2 regions of the Marinobacter flavimaris genome follow, and region 1 is predicted to be linked to the other one. Evidence: predicted binding sites of a transcription regulator. Region 1 holds the regulator's gene; the other holds the start of a gene.
The links. The regulator LexA, encoded in region 1, represses DNA repair genes until DNA is damaged. The targets are predictions, from matches to a motif close to CTGTNTNNNNANACAG.
Positions count from the first base shown of each region.

Region 2: the regulator LexA is predicted to act here: its motif matches at 1,216-1,231, upstream of recN (DNA repair protein RecN).

Region 1 is NZ_CP171359.1:1,993,717-1,997,433, forward strand. It holds gene ACGK9W_RS09245 (DUF1329 domain-containing protein) at 1-127, opposite strand, end outside; gene ACGK9W_RS09250 (DUF6586 family protein) at 351-863, shown strand; gene ACGK9W_RS09255 (hypothetical protein) at 915-1,175, shown strand; gene ACGK9W_RS09260 (cell division inhibitor SulA) at 1,180-1,671, opposite strand; gene lexA (transcriptional repressor LexA) at 1,714-2,325, opposite strand; gene ACGK9W_RS09270 (amidoligase family protein) at 2,541-3,542, shown strand; gene ACGK9W_RS09275 (gamma-glutamyl-gamma-aminobutyrate hydrolase family protein) at 3,535-3,717, shown strand, end outside.
Region 2 is NZ_CP171359.1:2,871,411-2,875,127, reverse strand. It holds gene recN (DNA repair protein RecN) at 1-1,157, opposite strand, end outside; gene grpE (nucleotide exchange factor GrpE) at 1,413-2,012, shown strand; gene dnaK (molecular chaperone DnaK) at 2,105-3,717, shown strand, end outside.

The DNA.
Region 1 (3,717 bases):
TTTCGGCTCCGACCGGGGTCAGTTCACCACCCAGCCGCTCGGCCTCGGCGGCCGTGACCTTGGACAGGGCCTGTCCGGAAAACCCGAGAAAAACCAGTGCGACACCTGCAACCAGTTGGCTTCGCATCCCTTACACCTCCAGAAATTCATGCTGTTGGGTAGCCGCCACGAGCAGAACTCGCACAGCCGGGCGCCTTTTTGCCAAATTCAAACGGTCGTTTCAAGTGAATGTTTGTGTTTTATTGTGAAACCTCACCGCACAGAGAATGGAAGAAATTTGATAGCGAAAATGATATAGTGACGAATTAATTTTCGGGGTTATACCCGCGCTGGGGGATTGAAGGTATTCCATGGCCTCGCAATGGCACTCACTGGTTTCTCAAAAGCTCTTTCTCGCCCGCACGCTGCTTCAGCCACTCGACCGGCCCACAGACGAGGCTCAGGAACAACGTCCCAACGAGGCGGAACAGGCGCTGCGCCGGGAGGCCGCTATTCAGGGGGCGATCGAGCTGCTTCTGCGGTCTCGAAAACTGTTGCTGGTCATGGTTGCGAGGCTATACCAGAGAAAATCAGAGGAGCCTTCAACCCTTGATGAGCTGGTCGCTCTTATCGGGCCAGAACCGAGTGAAGTTGGCCGCCTGAAGGAGCTGGAACAGCGATCCGGGAGTTGGTGGAACCATCTGGAGCAACTCGAGCGCGCCCAAAGCAGACCCCCGGCGACCAAAAAAACCGTGAGCGAGGAAAACATCATTGCGGTATCGGCCGATTCCGGCCCGGATCGATCGTCGGCTGCGTTGATGAAAACGCTGACCGCCGTCAAACATTTTGCCGACGATCTGGAAGAGCAGCACAGCGAGTGGTAAGCCACTCCCAGCTCCGGTTATTCAAATCGTATTAACTTGAAGGTTTATTGAATGTCACCATCGTTTTTTGAAATCGTGCAATTGACCAATGGCGATTACGCCCTGCGCCGCATTGATGATGACAGTGCGCCACTGGTAAAAATCTCTTTTTCGGAAGAAGCCCGGGAAATGATGGAAGATCGGGATATGTCGGTTGCCAAAGCAATGATTGCAGCTGGCATTGAGGCTGTAGGCAATGTTGCCCACGATATCGACTGGGAAGATGACGAACTGGACGCCTCAGACGCCCAGCCCTCCTACACTCTGCATTGATCGGTTAACGCTGCCTGAGAACGACGCCGTGGCTATTGCCCTCGGCCGAGGCTCTTTGCAGGGATTCGAAGGCAGTTCGCCCCAGTTTACGGGTCCACATGACCACCGCGTGACAGGTGCCGGCACTGAGGGCTCGCTCTGCCAGGTCCTGGGCAGGATAGTCCGGTGTTGAACGCAGCACCAGCAATTCGCCGGCGACAATCCCGTGCATTTTTTGCCACTTGCTAACCAGCGCCTGGGGCGGGTCGATCCAGGCCAGCCAACGCTTCTCCTGATTCAGCTGGGTCAGCATTGGCAACAGCAGCTGGAAATTTTCTACCTGGCCTTCCGGCAGAATGATCTCCGTCACATTGCCACAGACTTTGGGTTCGGTGGTTTCCGGAGCGCGTCGGGCGCGAATGACGGAACGTCGCTCGCGGGCGGCGGTTGCCGACACTGAACAGGACAGAGCATTGGGGTTGTAGGCCAGATTCTGATTAAAGCTCATTTGTTCCATAATTCACCCGTTATTCAAACTATCTGAGGCTATCCGAACCGCTCAGTGCAGGTCAGAGCGGCGGATAACACCAACACCCAGACCCTCGATGAACAGCTCCTGTTCGGTCAGGTCCACTTCGATCGGTGCGAATTCTTCGTTTTCGGCAATCAGGTAGACTTTCGAGCCTTCCTTGCGGAAACGCTTTACCGTGACCTCATCGCCAACCCGGGCAACAACCACCTGGCCGTTGTGAACATCCTGGGTACTGTGAACTGCCAGCAGGTCGCCATCGAGAATACCGATGTCTTTCATGCTCATGCCCCGGACCCGCAGAAGATAATCTGCAGACGGCGAAAAGAATTCCGGCCGCAATGTGCAGTGGTCCTCGATGTGCTCCTGAGCAAGGATCGGACTGCCGGCAGCAACCTGACCAATGACCGGAAGGCCAAGGTCCTCTTCCGCCTCAGGCAGACGGATGCCGCGGCTGGCTCCCGGCACCATCTCGATGGCACCTTTCCTTGCCAATGCCCGGAGATGTTCTTCCGCGGCGTTGGCCGAACGGAAGCCCAGTTCTGCCGCGATTTCAGCACGGGTTGGCGGATAGCCGGTCTCGTCGACGTATCGGCGAATAATATCCAGTACCTGGGACTGCCTTGCTGTCAGCTTCATCAAGCTACTCCGCTATATCGGGATCGGGCCGCGGCAAACATCAACCTCTCGTAAGAGCGGCTCCGGCGGCCCTGTTTTTTTATACAGTAAACTGACTATATACAGTGTTTTATCCAGTGTAAAGTCGGCTCCCTGATTTTCTTGCAACCGCTTAATAATGAGGATCAACAGCGGTGTGATATGGTTAGGCCACTATTCCTCACGAACCAGGGAGCACCATGACTCAAGTCAGTGCCTGCAGGATGCCTGACATCCTAGAGACGAACGAAGGGAAGGAACGCCGGGTTGGCGTCGAGATCGAACTGTCTGGTCTGGGCTATGATGAGCTGGTTACATTGGCGGCGAAGATGCTGGAGGGCACACCTGAGCTCAAGTCACGCTATGTGACAACCTTGCAGACAGCTCTTGGCGACTTCACGGTTGAGCTTGATTCCGATCCGATCAAGGATCTTGATCTGGCGGATGAGCGCCTCCCCGAATCCATTCGTGAACTCGGTGGTCAGGCGATGGATGTGATCGACGCCGCGGCCGAACGCGTGGTACCCCTCGAGATCATCAGCCCACCCCTGAAGTTTTCCAGCGTCGAGGTGATTGAAACGCTCGTCGACAAACTCAGGAACGCCGGGGCACTGGGCAGCCGGGACGCCATCTATTTTGCGTTTGGCCTGCAGCTTAATCCCGAGTTGCCCGACCTCAGCCCGGAGACCCTGGTTCGTTACTTCCAGGCGTTCGCGGCCCTGTATGAATGGCTCAAGCACCGGCATCAACTGGACGTCAGCCGCAAATTCACTACGTACATCGAACCCTGGCACGGCCGCTACACCGAGCTCCTGATGGAGGATAACTATCATCCAAACCTCGGGGAGCTCATGGAGGATTACCTGGAGTTCAATCCTACCCGCAATCGCGCGCTTGACCTGCTTCCACTGTTTGCCCACCTGGACAAGGAACGGCTGGAACGTCATGTTCAGGATCCCAGGATAAAAAGCAGGCCAACCCTGCATTACCGGTTGCCGGATTGCGACATCGACAATCCCGGCTGGCATTTCTCAACCGTTTGGAACGACTGGGTCGTTCTGGAGCAACTGGCCAACAATCCCGACGACCTGGCCGACATGCGGCAACTGTTCCGGGAGCGGCGCAAACTGAATCTTCACAACCTGACCCACAGCTGGCGGGAAACCACTGACGACTGGCTGGCCAAAAACGGGTATGTCTGACGAGTCCAAAGAACAGGAACTTGAGGTTCCGGGCCTGACGATCGGCATCAGTGGTCCCGCTCGAAAAAGCCTTGCCCATCGCCTGATCAGCCTGGGTCTGCGCCTCCACGGTGCCCGGACCCACTATATTCGCCCCGGTTCACGGGTTGCCGTACCGATGCTTGATGGCCTGGTG
Region 2 (3,717 bases), 880 kb from region 1:
CTTAACTGGGCGAGCTCCGCTGCGACCCGCTGATCCAGTTCGGCGGCGGCCCTGGCACGGGCCTCTGACAGCTCCGCGGCCAGTTCATCGAAGTGTCCGCGCTGGCTGTCCAGCTCTGCGGCCAGCTGCTCCAGGCTGCCTTCGCCACCGTCCAGCTCGGCCAGCTCCGCACTCAGGCGCTGATGCAGTTCCGGTAATTCTTCCGGTGTGATCCGGTGTTTGCGGGCCATCTGGTAGATGGCGCTCAGCCGTTCTTCCACTTCCGCCAGTCGAGCCGGATCGGCCTCGTAGTCCTCGACGAAATGGCGAAGGTTGTCGCCGGCCTCACTGATCTGGATCTGGGCTTCGTTCAGCATCTGGATCGTGTCTGCCAGTGCGGGAACATCCACCGGAAGCTGCTCCAGCTGCTGTAACGCCTGGCGCACCAGATCCACTGCGCTGGTTTCATCTTCGGTGCAAAGCAGGGCGGCCTGATGGCTGTTGTGCAGAACCGTATCAGCCTGGCTGAGCTGCGCCTGTTCCTGTTCCAGGTTTTCCTGCTCGCCCGCTTCCAGGGCCAGACGATCCAGTTCTTCCACCTGATACCGCAAAAGCTGGAGTTTGGCCTCTGCTTCATCGGCATTCTGCTGGCGTTCGGTCAGCCGCTGGCGGATCTGGTTCCAGGATTTCCAGGCTTCCCGTGTTTCAGCGGCCAGGGTCTCAACGCCGGCGAACTCGTCCACCAGCTTGCGGTGGGTTTCCTTGCGCAAAAGAGACTGGTGCTGATGCTGGCTGTGAATATCCATTAGCACACCGCCCAGTTCCTTGAGGTGGTTCAGGGGGCAGGGTTGGCCATTGATGTAGGCGCGGGAGCGGCCATCCTTGCTGATGACCCGGCGCAGGATGCAATCGTTGTCGTCATCCAGCTCGTGTTCTGCCAACCATTCGGTTGCCTCGGGAATGCCGGATACGTCGAAGGTCGCTGTGATGTCGGCGCGTTTGGCGCCATGCCGGACGGCGCCGGCATCGGCTCTGCCACCCATGGCCAGGCCGAGGGCGTCCAGAACGATGGATTTTCCGGCGCCGGTCTCGCCGGTCAATGCGGTCATGCCCTTGCTGAACTGGAGTTCCACCCGTTCAGCGATGGCGTAATTGGAAACCGTAAGTTGAGTCAGCATGCAGATAACCTCCGCGTTGTTCCTGAAACCGGCAAAACACTGTGGATGTATACAGTGACTGTGAATATATACAGGGTTTTTGTGGTTTGCAAACCTGAGGCAGGTATTTTCTTCAGGATTGCAGGCTTTGGTGGTTGAAACCTGGAGAGCGGGCCCCATATCCGTTCGCAACGACATTTTCCGGCTCGAGGCGGCCGGAGCCCATGTTCAACCGGCCACTGACAGCGGGCCGCTTTAGATGAAGCAGGAGTAGCCATGAGCACTGACGAGAACCGCAACGAGCATGAGGAACTGAACGAAGCCCTCGAGGCTGCGAAAGAGGAGGCCCAGGCCGCTGAAGGCGAAGCCGGCGACAACGAAACCTCCGAAGTGGAAGCGCTCCAGGCTCAGGTTCAGGAATTCCAGGAGCAGATGCTGCGCTCCCAGGCGGAAATGCAGAACGTGCGCCGTCGGGCCGAGATCGACGTTGAGAAGGCGCACAAGTTTGCCCTGGAAAAGTTCGTCAAGGAGCTGTTGCCGGTAGCTGACAGCCTTGAGAAGGCGGTCGAGAGCACCGAGGGTCACGATGAGTCCGGCGAACTGGTTGCCTCAATTCGCGAAGGCGTGGAAATGACCCTGAGTCTTTTCATGTCCAGCCTGAAGAAATTCAACGTTGAGCAGATCAACCCGGTGGGCGCACCCTTCGATCCCCAGCATCACGAGGCCATGTCCATGGTGCCTGCGCCGGATGCCGAGCCGAACAGCGTGGTAGCCGTGGTGCAGAAAGGGTATCTGCTGAATGGTCGTGTTGTGCGGCCGGCCATGGTGGTGGTCGCGAAAGCGGAAGATGCACCAAAAATTGATGAGCAGGCTTGAAAAGCCGATTAAAGCGCCAATATAGCCAGTAAATAGCGAAAGCGGAGGCAAATGGCCTCCTGGAAAGCATTCAGAAGAATTGGAGTGACTCAATGAGCAAGATTATCGGTATCGACCTGGGAACGACCAACTCTTGTGTAGCCATCATGGATGGCGACAAGGTGAAGGTAATCGAGAACGCCGAGGGTGATCGCACCACCCCGTCCATCATCGCCTACACCGACGATGGTGAGACCCTGGTTGGCCAGTCAGCCAAGCGCCAGGCGGTTACCAACCCGAACAACACTCTGTACGCCATCAAGCGTCTGATCGGTCGTCGTTTTGAAGACGATGTGGTCCAGAAAGACATCAAGATGGTGCCCTACAAGATTGCCAAGGCAGACAACGGTGATGCCTGGGTTGAAGTGAAGGGCGAGAAAATGGCGCCGCCGCAGGTGTCTGCAGAAGTTCTCAAGAAGATGAAGAAGACTGCAGAAGACTACCTGGGCGAAAAAGTGACCGAAGCCGTCATCACTGTTCCGGCCTACTTCAACGACAGCCAGCGTCAGGCTACCAAAGATGCAGGCAAGATCGCCGGTCTGGAAGTGAAGCGGATTATCAACGAGCCGACCGCAGCAGCCCTGGCTTATGGCCTGGACAAGAAGAGCGGCGATCGTACCGTGGCGGTATATGACCTGGGCGGTGGTACCTTTGACCTGTCCATCATCGAAATTGCCGATGTTGACGGTGAGCACCAGTTCGAGGTTCTGGCCACCAACGGTGACACCTTCCTCGGTGGTGAAGACTTCGACCTGAAGATCATCGAGTACCTCGCAGACCAGTTCAAGAAAGACAGCGGTATCGACCTGCGCGGCGATTCCCTGGCGATGCAGCGTCTGAAGGAAGCGGGCGAGAAAGCCAAGATCGAGCTTTCCAGCAGCCAGCAGACCGACGTTAACCTGCCGTACATCACCGCAGACGCGTCTGGTCCCAAGCACATGAACGTGAAGCTGACCCGTGCCAAGCTGGAATCTCTGGTAGAAGACCTGGTTCAGCGCAGCCTCGAGCCGTGTAAAGTGGCGCTGCAGGACGCAGGCATGAAGGCAGGCGAAGTCGACGAGGTTATCCTGGTCGGCGGTCAGACCCGCATGCCGCTGGTGCAGGAAAAAGTGAAAGAGTTCTTCGGCAAAGAAGCTCGCAAGGACGTTAACCCGGACGAAGCTGTGGCGATGGGTGCTGCCATCCAGGCGGCCGTTCTCTCCGGTGATGTGAAGGACGTTCTGCTGCTGGACGTAACCCCGCTGACCCTGGGTATTGAAACCATGGGCGGTGTGGCAACTCCGCTGATCGACAAGAACACCACGATTCCGACCAAGAAGTCGCAGACGTTCTCCACAGCGGACGACAACCAGACCGCGGTAACCATTCACGTGGTTCAGGGTGAGCGTAAGCAGGCTGCCCAGAACAAATCGCTGGGCCGTTTCGATCTGGCTGATATTCCGCCGGCAGCGCGTGGTGTGCCGCAGATTGAAGTTACCTTCGATATCGACGCCAACGGTATCCTGAACGTGTCCGCCAAAGACAAGGCGACCGGTAAAGAGCAGTCAATCGTGATCAAGGCCTCTTCCGGTCTGAACGATGACGAAATCGAGAAGATGGTGCAGGACGCCGAGGCCAACGCCGAGGAAGATCGCAAGTTCGAAGAGCTTGTCCAGGTTCGCAACCA